2 regions of the Staphylococcus sp. mip270_02 genome follow, and region 2 is predicted to be linked to the other one. Evidence: riboswitches for the same ligand, from Rfam matches in the RefSeq annotation. Region 2 holds a riboswitch; the other holds the start of a gene.

Region 1 (8,321 bases), 280 kb from region 2:
GAATTCCTTCCTTCTTGTAAACTCCCAATTATTTAAAAAAGTTGGGACTGGAAGTGTGATGACAAAGTAGTGTACAAAGTTTACTTTGTGTCCATTCCAGAATCCCAACCCTTAACGATCTAATTAAAAATTATTTTTCTTCTTTTTTGCTGTCTTTACTTTCTTTACCAATAATATCTTTTAATTTATCTTGTTGTTCTTTGTAATCTTTTTCAGGTAATGCTACGAAACCTGCATCTTCAGCTGATTTACCTTTGTCTTCAAGTACAAATTTCATAAAGTCTTGGAATCCTTCATTATCTTTTAGTTTTTTCTCATTTGTGTAAATGTATAATGGTCTACTTAAAGCATAAGAACCATCTTGTATTGTTTTCTTAGTTGGCTCAGTAGTTTTACCTTCATCATCTTTAACTTTAACTTCTTTTAATTTATCTTTGTTTTGTTCGTAGAAGTTGTAACCAAAGTAACCAACACCATTTTCATTGTTTTGAACTGATTGTACTATTACGTTTGTATCAGCGTTTTTCTCAGCCTTGATATCCCCTTTATCCATTACTTCTTCGGTAAAGAAGTCATAAGTACCATGTGATTGGTCAGGTGAGAAAGCTTTGATTTCTTTTGATGGCCATTCTGAATTAACATCTTTCCAAGTTTTTGCTTCGCCTGAGTAGATTTTTTTAAGTTGTTCTTTTGTAAGTTCATCAACGAAATCATTATCTTTGTTTACTGTAATCGTTACACCATCTTGAGCAATTTTGAATTCATCATATTTAATGCCTTTATCATCTAGTTTTTTCTTTTCTTCATCTTTGATTGGTCTAGAAGCATTTGAAAAATCAGTATTCCCCGCTATGAATTTCTCAAAGCCACCACCTGTTCCTGAAGTACCAGAAGAAACTGTTACATCTGAATTATCTTTAGCAAATTTTTCATTTAGTTTTTCAATGATTGGACCTACTGTAGAAGAGCCATCGCCCTTTACTTCTCCTTCGCCTTTACCTGAGTTTGCGTTACCGCCACCACAAGCACCTAATAAAAGTGAAGCGCCGATTGCTGTAGTACCAAATAATTGCCATTTTTTCATTGAAACATCCTCCTAATAAGTGAATAACCCAAAAGTTATATGTATTTATTACAGTTCCTATACTACATAATGTTTATTAAATAGAAATATAGTTAGTGTAAATGTTTCGTTAAGAAAACATTTTTGTTATTTACAATGTTTATATATTGCATATGATAATGTGTATTAGTACTAAAAATGCTTTGGTAGCAGTGTTTATAATGTGAGTGATATATTACAAAAATTCAGGGTTTGTAATATAAAAACTAAAAAAACCTGAAAACAACTACATTACCGTAGTGTTTTCAGGTTATAACGTGTATTTCTATATGACGTTTTAAAGTTTTTACAAAAACATAATAGAGGTTTCTATAAAGAATAATTTGATTTAATCATATTTTATTTCTGTATTATCATACTATTGGTTGTAAATAGTTTTTTACATTTAACTTCGTGGACTATTTTTCTACTCGGTCCCAGCCCTTTTGAGTCAAAGCTATTTTACCACTTTCAATGTTAATAATTTTATTTTTGTAAAGATGACCAATTGCTCTTTTAAAGGACCCTTTGCTCATGTTAAATATTTCTTTAATGGCTTCAGGACTTGATTTATCCGAAAATGGTAGTTCCCCATTATATTCTACAAGTAAATCAAAAATGCGTTGCCCATCATCATCTAATCTTTCGTGAGCTAATGGTAAAAATGACCCGTTTAATTCACCTTTATCATTTTGGCCAATAATACGTACTTTTACATTTTCACCAAGACGTGGTTCTGCTTTACGTTCAGATTCATGAACAAATATTTTATATCCATCTTTAGATAGTAAGAAACTACCAATTCTTAATAGACGATATGGTCTAGCTTCGATAACTTGGTTTTGCTTTTCATTTTCAAATGAAGGGGTGTACATTTGTTCGACAATAGTTTCAGTCGCTAATCGCGCAAACATATTGTTGTCTCTGTCCACACGTAAAGTAACAAATAACTCATCACCTTGTATTGGCCATACTTCTTTTACTTTTGGTAAGTCTACCCAAGGAATTAATACCTCTCTCGGTAAACCGACATCTACATGCGCACCATCGCGGTCTGTTTTAATTACTTTAACAAAAGCATACTTATCTGTTGTGATATCAGGCATATTTTGTGTGGCAAATAATGCTCCTGATCTGTTTGGATAGATGAAGAAACTATATTCTTCTCCTATTTGTAATTCATCTTCTTCGTTAATTTCAGATTGGTTTAGTTTTACATCCTCGCCATTTGGTCCTTTTAATTGGTATGTTGAGCCTTCTATGCCAACAACTTCAAGAAATTCTATTGAACCTACTATATCTTTTTCATCTTGGGCCATACTTTTCTCCTTCGTACATAAATTTATTCTTTCTTATTATAACATGCTATAAGGAAACAAGCATCAGTATAGCGAGAATGGTCGAAAGTACAAGCTAAGTGTGTTATAATTTGTCCGGTAGATTAACGAAAAGGAGTAAATGCATGTTACAAGTTACTGATGTAAGTTTACGATTTGGCGATCGTAAATTATTCGAAGATGTAAATATTAAATTTACAGATGGCAATTGCTATGGTTTGATTGGGGCAAATGGAGCTGGTAAGTCAACATTCTTGAAGATTTTATCCGGTGAATTAGACGCTCAAACTGGCCATGTTTCAATGGGTAAAAATGAACGTTTAGCAGTGTTGAAACAAGATCACTTCGCCTTTGAAGATGAACGTGTTTTAGACGTTGTTATTAAAGGTCACGAACGTTTATATGAAGTAATGAAAGAAAAAGATGAAATTTATATGAAACCAGATTTCAGTGATGAAGACGGTATCAGAGCTGCTGAACTTGAAGGTGAATTCGCAGAAATGGATGGTTGGAATGCAGAAGCAGATGCTGGTTCCCTACTTTCTGGTCTTGGTATTAAAGCAGACTTGCAAGACAAAACGATGTCAGAATTAGAAAATAACCAAAAAGTTAAAGTGTTATTAGCACAAAGCCTCTTTGGTCAGCCAGATGTACTATTACTAGATGAGCCGACCAACGGACTAGATATTCCAGCTATAAGTTGGTTAGAAGATTTTCTTATCAATTTTGATAACACTGTTATTGTCGTATCACATGATAGACACTTTTTAAATAATGTGTGTACTCATATTGCTGATTTAGATTATGGTAAAATCAAAGTTTATGTAGGTAACTATGATTTCTGGTATCAGTCAAGTGAATTAGCTATGAAAATGGCCCAAGATCAAAATAAGAAAAAAGAAGAAAAAATTAAAGAGCTACAAGAATTTGTTGCGCGTTTCTCTGCAAACGCATCTAAATCTAAACAAGCTACAAGCCGTAAAAAGCAATTAGAGAAAATTGAACTCGATGATATTCAACCTTCTTCGCGCCGTTATCCATTTGTAAAATTCACGCCAGAACGTGAAATTGGTAACGACTTATTATTTGTAGAAAACCTATCAAAATCAATTGATGGTGTTAAAGTTCTTGATAACATTTCATTTACAATGGATCCAAATGATAAAGCTGTATTAATTGGAGATAGTGAATTTGCTAAATCAACATTACTGAAAATACTAGCTGGGGAAATGGAACCTGATGAAGGTACTGTAAGATGGGGTGTTACTACATCTCGCAGCTACTTCCCTAAAGATAACTCAGAATTCTTTGAAGGTGTTGACATGAATCTTGTCGATTGGTTACGCCAATACGCACCTGAGGATGAACAAACTGAAACGTTCTTACGTGGTTTCTTAGGTCGTATGTTATTTAGTGGTGAAGAAGTTAAGAAAAAAGCAAGTGTATTATCAGGTGGAGAAAAAGTGCGTTGTATGCTAAGTAAAATGATGTTATCAAGCGCAAACGTATTATTACTTGATGAGCCTACGAACCACTTAGACTTAGAAAGTATCACTGCTGTAAATGATGGCTTGAAGAACTTTAAAGGTTCTCTTATTTTTACTTCATATGACTTTGAATTTATCAATACAATCGCAAATCGTGTAATCGACTTAAATCCAGCTGGAGCTGTATCTAAAGAGATATCATACCAAGCTTATTTAGAAGAAACTGGTGTATTAACGAAATAATTAATGATTGTTTAATAATAATTAAAAATATGAAAATATATTTGTCTGCCAGTTTATAATCTGGCAGACTTTTTTATTACTCCCCTTTTGATGATTGTAAAACAAATGTTGTAAGGGCCAATTACTTTGAAATGCTTTTCAAGAATTATATAATCATTATAAGTTTAAGCTAGGAGGAATTTGAAAATGCAAAATTTAGATATGATTGACGGCAAGATAATATCCCAAATAGGATTTGGTACATATAAGTTAAACGGTGCATCAGGTATGCATGCGATTGTTAGCGCGTTAAATCAAGGTTATCGTTTATTAGATACTGCATATAATTATGAGAATGAAGGTACCGTTGGTAAAGCGATTGAACAAAGTCATGTCTCAAGAGACCAAATTATTGTAACTTCTAAACTTCCTGGACGTTATCAAGACTACAATGCGGCAATGGTTGCAATTCAAGAATCGATTTATCGTCTGAATGTGGAATATATAGATTTATACTTAATACATTGGCCAAATCCAAGACATGGTAAATTTGTTGAAGCTTGGCAAGCGATGATTGATGCTCGTAATGCTGGGTTAATTAAATCTATCGGTGTATGTAATTTCTTGCCTGAACACATTGAAACGTTAGAACAAGAAACAGGAATCCTTCCTTCGGTTAACCAAATAGAATTACATCCTTATTTTAACCAACAATATATGATTAGATATCATAATGAAAAAGGAATTATCACGCAAGCATGGAGCCCTCTTGGTCGTGCTTCAGAAGTTATAAATGATAAGGATATTGAAGTGATAGCAGAAAAATATGATAAAACTATTCCTCAAATTATTTTGAGATGGCACATTCAAAATGGTGTAGTACCCATTCCAAAAGCAACTTCTATTGCTAGACAAATTCAAAATAAAGATGTTTTTGATTTTACATTAGAGCATGATGATATAGAAAAAATAAATGCATTAACTCAAAAAGACGGCAGATTAAAAGGACAAGATCCGGCAGTATATGAAGAATTTTAATCCACTGTAATTTCCCTTATTATAATTTAAAATTGGGAATATGAATTGATTCACAACACTTTTTACACATAAGTTGCAAAAAAGATTTATAAAGTATTGAATTTTTCAGTAAATTAAAAAAACTTTGTAAAAGCGGTTTACAGTATATGCATGCCTATGTATAATGTGTATCATAAACAAAAAATTAAATATGGTTTTGATGAGGCGCATCAATCATTAGTAATTATTAGAAGAACCTGCCTGCTAGCAGCTAATTTTGAAAGGGTGAGATGCCGAAACAGTTATAATAGCAGCTTATAACACGTTGGACTTTATGGTTAAGAGCTAAGAGTCTGTCATTATTTTAAAATAATGGAGTGCATCACTTGTATATATATTATAGAACAGGTTCGCATTCCGAACTTGTTCTTTTTTTATAATACTGTGATTCTCCCCTATTCGTTGAGGAGGATATAGAAATTGAAAAGAAGTGTTTTGAAATTTGGAGGTTCTTCAGTAAGTGATTTTACTAAAATAAAAAATATTGCCGAAATGCTTAGATTAAGAGTTGAACAAGGTGAACAATTAATTGTGGTTGTAAGCGCTATGGGTAAAACAACAGATGAACTAATGGCAAATGTTTCGACTTTAACTAGTAGTCCTAAAGATCAAGAACTTGCCCTCTTACTTACCACAGGAGAGCAACAAACAGTTTCTTATTTATCGATGGTTTTAAATGATATTGGTATTAACGCCAAAGCCATGACTGGCTATCAAGCAGGAATTAAAACCGTTGGACATCATTTGAAGAGTCGTATAGCAGAAATTGATCCTGAGACGTTCGAGCAATCATTTACCGAAAATGACATTTTAGTCATAGCAGGTTTTCAAGGTATTAATGATAACTTTGAAGTAACTACATTAGGTCGTGGTGGATCAGATACTACAGCAGTCGCATTAGCAGCAAGCAATAACACAGCATGCGAAATATATACAGATGTTGATGGTGTTTATGCAACAGATCCAAGACTTTACAAGGACGCTAAACGTTTAGACTATGTCTCTTATGAAGAAATGATGGAGATGAGTGCTTTAGGCGCAGGTGTGCTTGAAACAAGAAGTGTAGAATTGGCAAACAATTACAGTATTCCACTTTACTTAGGAAGAACTTTATCAAATGTGAAAGGAACATGGATTATGCCCCAAACTGAAATATTAGAAAGAAAAGCCGTTACAGGCGTTGCATTAGATACGCATATGATGCACGTTACTATTAGTTATCCTCTACCCGATAACAAATTATTAACTGCGTTATTCAACCATTTAGAAGATGGTTCCGTTAATGTTGATATGATATCACAAATCGTTAATTTGGAAGGATTACAAATGTCGTTCACGATTAAAGATACAGATGTCATACAAATTTCTACGATTTTAGAGTCTTTAAAAGAATCATTTAGTGCGTTAGACTTTAAGATAAATGAAGATTACGTTAAACTCTCTCTAATTGGTTCTGGCATGAGAGACATGTCGGGCGTAGCTTCAAAAGCATTCAAAACATTGATTGAAAATGATATTTCATTTTATCAAACAACAACTTCAGAAATTAGTATTTCATGTGTTATTGATGCTATGAATGGCGAAAGAGCTGTTCAAACCCTTTATCAAACCTTTGATATCTGAATTTTCAAAATTATATTACTATTAAAAAATAACATTGGAGTGTATTGTATATGACAAGATTAGCAATTGCAGGTGCAACTGGTTTAGTAGGAAGAAAAATGTTAGAAACTATTGATAGAAAAGAGATTCCTTTTGATGAATTGGTGCTGTTTTCATCAGCACGTTCAGCTGGCCAACAAGTAGAATTCCAAGGTCAAACGTATACAGTTAGAGAGTTAACTGAAGATGCGGCTAAAGAATCATTTGATTATGTATTGATGAGCGCAGGTGGTAGTACTAGTGAGCATTTCTCACCTATCTTTGAAGAAGCAGGTGCTATTGTTATTGATAACTCCAGCCAATGGAGAATGACTGAAGGTATCGATTTAATCGTACCAGAAGTGAATGAACCTAAATTGGATAGAAAGATTATTGCGAATCCTAACTGCTCTACGATTCAATCAGTTGTGCCACTTAAACCATTACAAGAAACTTATGGTTTGAAACGCGTAGCATACACAACTTATCAAGCAGTATCTGGATCTGGAGTTAAAGGTAAGGCAGATTTAGCAGAAGGTGCAAATGGCAAAGCGCCTGAAGCTTACCCACATCCAATTTATAATAATGTGTTGCCACATATAGATAGTTTCCTAGAAGACGGGTATACAAAAGAAGAACAAAAAATGATTGATGAAACACGTAAAATCTTAAATGCGGATGATTTAAAAGTTACAGCGACATGTGTTCGTGTACCAGTACAAGATAGTCACAGCGTTCACATGAGTGTAACATTAGAAAAAGAAGCGACAGTTGAAGCAATACAAGCATTATTTGAAAATGATGATCGTGTTGTACTTGTAGATAATCCACAGAATAATGAATATCCATTAGCGATACACTCTACTAATAAAGATGAAATTTTTGTAGGACGTATTCGACGTGATGATAGTTTAGATAATACATTCCACGTTTGGTGTACTTCTGATAACTTATTGAAAGGTGCAGCATTAAATGCAGTACAAATTCTTGAACAAGTGATGAGCTTGAAAGGAGTTAAATAACATGGGACACATTTTTGAAGGTGTTGGTGTAGCTTTAGCAACGCCATTCACACACAATGAAGTTGACTATGAAGCCATTAGAAGACACGTTGATTATTTAATAGAGAACGATACGAAATCTATTGTAGTCAATGGTACTACTGCAGAAAACCCTACACTTACTGATGATGAGAAAGATCAAATATTAGAAAGTGTCATTAATCATGTAGATGGTCGAGTACCGGTAATTGCAGGGACAGGTACTAATAATACCCAAAAATCTATTCAAGCCTCAGTACGTGCTAGAGAATTAGGTGCAGATGCAATCATGTTGATTACGCCCTACTATAATAAAACGAACCAACGTGGTTTAATTGCACATTTTACGACAATTGCTGATGCAGTTAAATTACCAGTCGTTTTATATAATGTTCCTTCTCGCACGAATATGACA
Region 2 (8,321 bases):
TATGACACAACGCATGGTGCTTATGATTTAAAAGTAGAGCCAACGGAAGCGGGTATTAAAGTGAATGACCATGTCATCCAATTGGTATCTGATAGAAATCCGGAAAATTTACCTTGGGAAGAATTGAATGTTGATATAGCAATAGAGGCAACAGGTAAATTTAATCATGGAGATAAAGCAATTGCGCATATTAATGCAGGTGCTAAAAAAGTATTGTTAACAGGACCATCAAAAGGTGGCGATGTGCAAATGATCGTCAAGGGTGTAAATAATGATCAATTAGACATAGAGCAATACGATATCTTTAGCAACGCTTCATGCACAACAAATTGCATTGGACCAGTCGCTAAAGTTTTAAATGATGAATTTGGTATTCAAAATGGATTAATGACTACTGTTCATGCTATTACTAATGATCAGAACAACATCGACAACCCTCACAAAGATTTAAGACGTGCACGTTCGTGTAATGAAAGTATTATCCCAACTTCTACAGGTGCTGCAAAAGCGTTGAAAGAAGTCTTACCTGAATTAGAAGGAAAATTACATGGTATGGCTTTAAGAGTACCAACAAAAAATGTATCTTTAGTAGACTTAGTTGTAGATTTAGATGCAGATGTAACGGCAGAGCAAGTGAATCAAGCATTTAAAGACAATGATTTACAAGGTGTTATTTCAACTGAAGATGCACCATTAGTATCAATGGATTTCAATACTAATCCACATTCAGCTATCATTGATACACAGAGTACAATGGTTATGGGTGATAATAAAGTGAAAGTAATTGCATGGTACGATAACGAATGGGGCTATTCAAATAGAGTTGTGGATGTTGCTGTTCAAATTGGTCAATTATTGAAAAGTGATGTTGCAGCCGTAACATATTAAAACTAAAATTATACCTGTAACAACAATATGATTGTATTAATTTATAAACTCCTTTTAAGTTAGTTTGCATTTAAGCATACTAATTTAAAAGGAGTTTTATTAATGTTATTAACACATCGATGAATAAGAAGCTAGATATATTCAAATGCTTGGTGTAATGAGAGTATCCTTTTATAGTAAGAGTTGTCATCAGAAAAAATGTGTAAGAGTTAGTTTAAAATAATTTAGCATTAATTCATATATGCTAAATTGTGTAATAGCGATTCTTTTGTGACATGTATATTTATAGTATAATAGAAGATAATCATAAATGAGAGGGTGATAATTCGATGAAATGCCCGAAATGTAATTCGACTCATTCTCGTGTTGTAGACTCTAGACATGCAGATGAAGTTAATGCGATTCGTCGTAGAAGAGAATGTGAAAATTGTGAAACAAGGTTCACAACCTTTGAACATATAGAGAAAAGACCACTTATCGTGGTGAAAAAAGATGGAACACGGGAGCAATTTTCGCGTGAGAAAATATTAAATGGTTTAGTCCGTTCTTGTGAAAAGAGACCAGTTCGTTACCAACAATTAGAAGATATTACTAATAATGTAGAATGGAAGTTGCGAGATGAGGGGCACGCAGAAATTTCTTCTAGAGAAATAGGAGAGCACGTGATGAATTTACTTATGCACGTAGATCAAGTGTCCTATGTACGATTTGCTTCTGTTTATAAAGAATTCAAAGATGTAGATCAATTATTACAATCAATGCAAGGTATATTAGTAAATAATAAACGGAGTGATTCGTAAATGGGGTTACAATCATATGATTATGGATTGAGACCACATGATAATTTTACTATCGTGCGTGAATTTTATTTAAATAATAATCATTTAGAAATCTTGAACAGATTGTTTACACCAATGATAGGCGCTAATGCGACAGGACTATATCATTATTTAAACCAATTTGTGGACCACGAAGTAGATGCGGTGTTGACGCACTATATTATTATGAGTGAGTTGAAAATTAATCTATTAGAATTCAGAAAAGAAATGGATTTGTTAGAAGGTATTGGATTGGTAAAATCTTATGTAAATCATAACGAGCAGCATTCCTCATTTGTTTATGTTCTTAATCAACCACCTACTGCGAAACAGTTTTTCAGTGATCCTATGCTATCTGTTTATCTATATAGTGAGGTGAGTAAACAACGTTACCAACAATTAAAACGTCACTTTGAAACTAAAAAGGCTGTAGACTTAAGTAGTTATCAAGATATAACACGCACATTTACTGATGTTTTTAAAATTCCTAATAAAGCATTAGCGCAAGATACAGCATACATCCAAGATGATAAGCCGTATGAAGGTTTAGACCTTACACGCGTTCACTTTGACTTTGAAACATTATATGATTTGTTACAAAATCATTTTATTAGTTCAAAAATAGTTACGAATGATGCTAAAGCGTTAATAACACAAATTGCAACATTATATGGTTTGACGCCTGAATCGATGAAGCGTATTATTTTAAAATCGATAACTAGTGCTCAAGAATTATCTTTTGAAGAATTGAGAAAACACGCACGTACTTATTATTTAATGGAACATGAACAACAGTTACCAAATTTACAAGTTAAATCAGAAAAAGATAATGTCCCTTCTTTACAAGTAACCAATTCTGAAGAAACGTCAAGTCAATCTGATAATTGGTTGGTACAATTGGAGCAAACAAGCCCGATTGATATGTTAGCATCGTGGTCTGAATCAGAACCTACTACACAGCAAAAATTCATGATTGAAGAATTGATTGAACGTGAAAACTTATCTTTTGGTGTTATTAATATTCTATTGCAATTTGTTATGTTGAAGGAAGATATGAAATTACCTAAAACTTATATTTTTGAAATAGCATCAAATTGGAAGAAAAAAGGTATTAAAACGGCTGAACAGGCATATGAATATGCAATGAAAGTTAACCAACCTAAAAAAGAATCTTATCCTACCAAAAATAGATATAAACAAAAACAATTAGCTTCTAGAGAGATGACACCGAAATGGTTAGAAGAGCGAGATGAGAAAACAGAAAAAGATAACCAACAGCATAACGACGAAGAAGATGAGAAGCTAAAAAATGACAGAGAGCAATTTTTAAATCAATTAAAAAATAGATGGAAGGAGGACGAATAAATGAAATCTTTTAATAATATCATGGGGGAGTCAGATGATTTATCAAAACGCATAGAAAAAATAAAAAAAGATGTGATTAATGATCCTGATGTTAAACGCTTTTTAAATGAGCATCAATCAGAATTGACAAATGCCATGATAGATGAAGACTTAAATATTTTACAAGAATACAAAGACCAAGTGAAACACTATGATGGCCATGATTATAAGGATTGTCCCAACTTTGTAAAAGGTCATGTTCCAGAACTATATGTTGAAAGTAACCAGATCAAAATTCGTTATTTACCATGCCCGTGTAAGATAAAGTATGATGAAGAAAGGTTTAACTCTCATCTAATTACTTCGCACCATATGCAACGTGATACTTTAGACGCTAAACTTGAAGATATTTACATGGATAGAAGAGATAGATTAGATGTTGCAATGGCAGCAAACAAAATTTGTGATAAAATCACGAAGCACGATCCTCAAGTTAAAGGATTATACTTGCACGGCCCATTTGGAACAGGAAAGTCATTTATCTTAGGTGCAATTGCGAATCAGTTAAAAACCGAAAAGATTCCTTCTACTATTGTCTATTTACCTGAATTTATTCGTTCACTTAAAGGCGGATTTAAGGATGGAAGTTTTGAAACAAAATTATCCAGAGTACGAGAAGCGAATATTTTAATGTTAGATGATATCGGTGCTGAAGAAATTACGCCATGGGCTAGAGATGAAGTAATAGGACCGCTATTACATTACAGAATGGTACAGGAATTACCAACATTTTTTAGCTCTAATCTAAGCTTTGAAGAATTAGAGTATCATCTTTCTGTAACACGGGATGGTACTGAAAAGACTAAAGCGGCTCGAATCATGGAACGTATCAAAACTTTGGCGACACCTTATTATTTAGAAGGAAAAAATTATAGGAACGATTGAAATCTAAAATAAATGTTGTATAATATAATTAAATCTAAATCAAACGAAATTAAACGAAGATACGATTGATATTTCACTACTTCACAGAGAGCCATTAGATGTTGAGATATGGTAAGTATATTTATTGATTACTCCTTCGTCAGTGATGTTGTAATGAACATCCGGCTCAAGACCGTTATCTTACGTAGAGAGAAGCTATTTTGTAACTAAGCAGAAAAGCTTTAATTTAGGGTGGTACCACGAAGACCTCGTCCCTTTTTAGGGATGGGGTCTTTTTATTTTCTCTGCAATTATTGATAAATTGTATTTCGCTTTGATTTAAGTGCTTGAATAAATAGGAGGAATGTTAAATGGACCAAATTAATATAAAATTTCCAGATGGTAATACGAAAGTGTTCGATAAAGGCACAACAACAGAAGATATAGCACAATCAATAAGTCCAGGATTAAGAAAAAAAGCCGTAGCTGGAAAGTTGAATGGCCAATTAATTGATTTAACTAGACCGATTGAAGAAGATGGCGATATAGAAATCGTTACGCCTGGTACAGATGAAGCTTTGGAAGTGTTACGACATTCAACGGCCCATCTTATGGCGCAAGCATTAAAACGTTTATATGGAAATGTGAACTTTGGTGTAGGTCCCGTAATTGAAGGCGGTTTTTATTATGACTTTGATATGGAAGAGAGTCTTTCTTCAGATGATTTTGAGAAAATTGAAAAGACAATGAAGCAGATTGTTAATGAGAATTACCCAATTGAACGTAAGGTTGTTTCTCGTAATGAAGCTAAAGCATTTTTCTCAGAAGACCCTTATAAATTAGAACTTATAAATGCAATCCCTGAAGATGAGAATGTCACATTATACACTCAAGGTGAATTTACAGATTTATGTCGTGGCGTGCATGTACCTTCAACTTCAAAAATCAAAGAATTTAAACTATTATCGACAGCTGGAGCTTATTGGCGTGGTGATAGTAACAACAAAATGTTGCAACGTATTTATGGTACAGCATTTTTCGATAAAAAGGACTTGAAAGCACATTTACAAATGCTCGAAGAAAGAAAAGAACGTGATCATCGTAAAATTGGTAAGGAATTAGAGCTATTCTCAAACAATCCATTAGTAGGCGCTGGTTTACCACTTTGGTTACCAAATGGTGCAACAATTCGTCGAGAAATTGAACGTTACATCGTAGACAAAGAAGTAAGCATGGGTTACGATCATGTTTATACACCAGTTATGGCTAATGTTGATTTATATAAAACATCTGGTCACTGGGATCATTATCAAGAGGATATGTTCCCGACAATGAAACTTGATGAGCATGAAGAAATGGTACTTAGACCAATGAATTGCCCGCATCATATGATGATTTATGCTAATAAACCGCATTCATATCGTGAATTGCCAATTAGAATTGCTGAATTAGGCACAATGCATCGTTATGAAGCAAGTGGAGCTGTGTCAGGTTTACAACGTGTACGTGGTATGACTTTAAATGATGCACATATCTTCGTTCGTCCAGATCAAATTAAAGAAGAATTCAAACGTGTTGTTAATCTAATTATTGATGTATATAAAGACTTTAATTTTGAAAACTATAGCTTCAGACTAAGTTATAGAGATCCAGAAGACAAAGAGAAATACTTTGATGACGATGAAATGTGGAATAGAGCAGAGAGCATGTTGAAGGAAGCGGTTGATGAGTTAGGCTTAGATTATGAAGAAGCCATTGGTGAAGCGGCATTCTATGGTCCGAAATTAGATGTACAAGTACAAACTGCAATGGGTAAAGAAGAAACTTTATCTACAGCACAACTTGATTTCTTATTACCACAAAAATTTGATTTAACATATATTGGTAATGATGGAGAACAACATAGACCAGTTGTTATTCATCGTGGTGTTGTTTCAACAATGGAACGTTTTGTTGCGTTTTTAACTGAAGAAACAAAAGGAGCTTTTCCAACTTGGTTAGCACCTAAACAAGTAGAAATCATTCCTGTGAATGTTGATTTACATTATGATTATGCGAGACTTATTCAAGATGAGCTTAAGTCACAAGGTGTTCGAGTTGAAATTGATGACAGAAACGAAAAAATGGGGTATAAAATTAGAGAAGCACAAATGCAAAAAATCCCATACCAACTTGTCGTAGGTGATAAAGAAGTAGAAAATAGTGAAGTTAATGTGAGAAAATATGGCTCACAAGATCAAGAAACTATAGAGAAAGACGAGTTTATTTGGAACTTGGTCGATGAGATTAGATTGAAAAAGCAAAGATAGTCTTGAAAGTAATGTAGAAATCATGTATATTACAGGTTAGTGAGTTAAATATAAAATTAAATTTGAGTTAGAGGTTGCATTTTTAAAGAGTAAGTATTCAGAAGCTGTATGGGGCGTATGTTGAATTCATGAAAGGTAAAAATGCCGAAACTGGTATTGACCATTTACACAATATCAGTTGGGACAGTTATCGAAAGAGACTGGACTGTCACATATGTGATGTGCTACCTATATAAATGCTATTATTAAAATGGTTGCATATCTAATAGGTATGCAACCATTTTGTTTTGGTTGAGTGATTAAAATAATACTTTTACGGGATAGAGTGAAAATTGTAGTAAATGTAGTTGAGAAAATATTTAGTGCTACGTTTAGGTTTTTCATATTAAAAACTGTATTCTTTAATCATAATAGTAAGTTAGCCTCTAAGTTTAAAGAAAGGACGCTTCTATGGCAAAACAAGAAAATCAAAGCAATGGAGTTCAAAGAGGATTAAAAGATCGTCATATTTCCATGATTGCGATTGGTGGATGTATTGGAACAGGACTATTTATGACTTCGGGTGGAGCGATTCACGATGCCGGAGCCTTAGGTGCATTGTTAGCTTATGCAATTATTGGGGCGATGGTCTTCTTCCTTATGACGTCATTAGGAGAGATGGCGACATATTTACCAGTATCGGGATCATTTAGTACTTATGCCACACGTTTTGTTGATCCTTCATTAGGATTTGCATTAGGTTGGAATTATTGGTTCAACTGGGTTATCACGGTTGCGGCAGATGTTACAATTGCAGCGCAAGTTATACAATATTGGACACCTTTAACTGGTATGCCAGCTTGGGCTTGGAGTTGTCTATTCTTATTAATTATTTTTGGTCTTAATGCATTATCTGTTCGCGTATATGGTGAAAGTGAATACTGGTTCGCATTAATTAAAGTAGTTACGGTTATCATATTTATAGGAATTGGTTTACTAACAATCTTAGGTATTATGGGTGGAGAATTTGTTGGTTTTGATACCTTTACTAAAGGTGGCGGACCAATACTTGGTGATGGACTAGGTGGTAGCTTATTAACTATCTTAGGTGTATTCTTAGTTGCTGGATTCTCCTTCCAAGGAACTGAATTGATTGGTATAACTGCAGGTGAATCAGAAAATCCAGAACGTGCTGTACCTAAAGCAATTAAACAAGTATTTTGGAGAATATTGATTTTCTATATTATGGCAATTTTTGTTATTGGTATGTTAATTCCTTATGACAGTGCAGCATTAATGGGTGGAGGCGATGATATTTCAACATCTCCATTTACACTTGTATTCCAAAATGCAGGATTGGCATTTGCTGCGTCATTTATGAATGCTGTAATATTGACTTCAGTTCTGTCTGCGGGTAACTCAGGTATGTACGCATCAACGCGTATGTTGTATTCAATGAGTAAAGATAAATTAGCATACCCTGTATTTGGTAAAACAAATAAATATGGTGTGCCTTATGTATCATTATTAGTCACAGCACTTATTGTAATAGGTATATTTGTATTACAACATTTAAGCGGTGACGCTTATGAATATATTGTTGCTGCTAGTGGTATGACTGGATTTATTGCATGGGTTGGTATTGCAGTCAGTCATTATAGATTTAGAAAAGCGTTTGATAAACAAAATTATGATAAATCAAAATTAAAATACAAAGCTAAGTTATTCCCGTTTGGTCCAATATTTGCAGGTGTACTCTGCGTACTTGTTATAATAGGGCAAGACGTAGACTTTATAAAAACGGGCGATTTCAATCTAAATAGATTCGTTATAACTTATATGGGCATACCTGTATTTTTAGCATTTTTCATTTATCATAAATTGAGATACAGAACGAAAATCGTTCCGTTAGAACAAGTGGATTTACGTCAAGATGTTGATATGGATGAAATTAATAAATAATAAAAAAACAGTTGACTAATGTCATTATTGTTGTTATGATAGGTAATGTTGAATACGAAACGAACCAAGTAGAAGCTCCCGCTTCTCACCTGTTGCG

Evidence for each region. A riboswitch is a leader RNA that binds a small molecule or an ion and turns the genes downstream of it on or off. The one in region 2 is predicted to bind lysine.
Region 1: linked by a shared signal. The riboswitch ahead of ACW5YJ_RS08950 (aspartate kinase) and the one ahead of ACW5YJ_RS07565 (amino acid permease) in region 2 are both predicted to bind lysine.

What each region holds. Positions count from the first base shown of each region.
Region 1 covers NZ_CM132934.1:1,887,796-1,896,116, reverse strand. The annotation lists gene ACW5YJ_RS08970 (PstS family phosphate ABC transporter substrate-binding protein) at 131-1,084, opposite strand; gene ACW5YJ_RS08965 (CvfB family protein) at 1,522-2,421, opposite strand; gene ACW5YJ_RS08960 (ABC-F family ATP-binding cassette domain-containing protein) at 2,565-4,169, shown strand; gene ACW5YJ_RS08955 (aldo/keto reductase) at 4,356-5,186, shown strand; lysine riboswitch at 5,378-5,556, shown strand; gene ACW5YJ_RS08950 (aspartate kinase) at 5,646-6,848, shown strand; gene ACW5YJ_RS08945 (aspartate-semialdehyde dehydrogenase) at 6,899-7,888, shown strand; gene dapA (4-hydroxy-tetrahydrodipicolinate synthase) at 7,890-8,321, shown strand, end outside.
Region 2 covers NZ_CM132934.1:1,608,255-1,616,575, forward strand. The annotation lists gene gap (type I glyceraldehyde-3-phosphate dehydrogenase) at 1-888, shown strand, start outside; gene nrdR (transcriptional regulator NrdR) at 1,218-1,688, shown strand; gene ACW5YJ_RS07550 (replication initiation and membrane attachment family protein) at 1,689-3,071, shown strand; gene dnaI (primosomal protein DnaI) at 3,072-3,995, shown strand; gene thrS (threonine--tRNA ligase) at 4,346-6,283, shown strand; lysine riboswitch at 6,344-6,518, shown strand; gene ACW5YJ_RS07565 (amino acid permease) at 6,734-8,224, shown strand; ribosomal protein L20 leader region at 8,285-8,321, shown strand, end outside.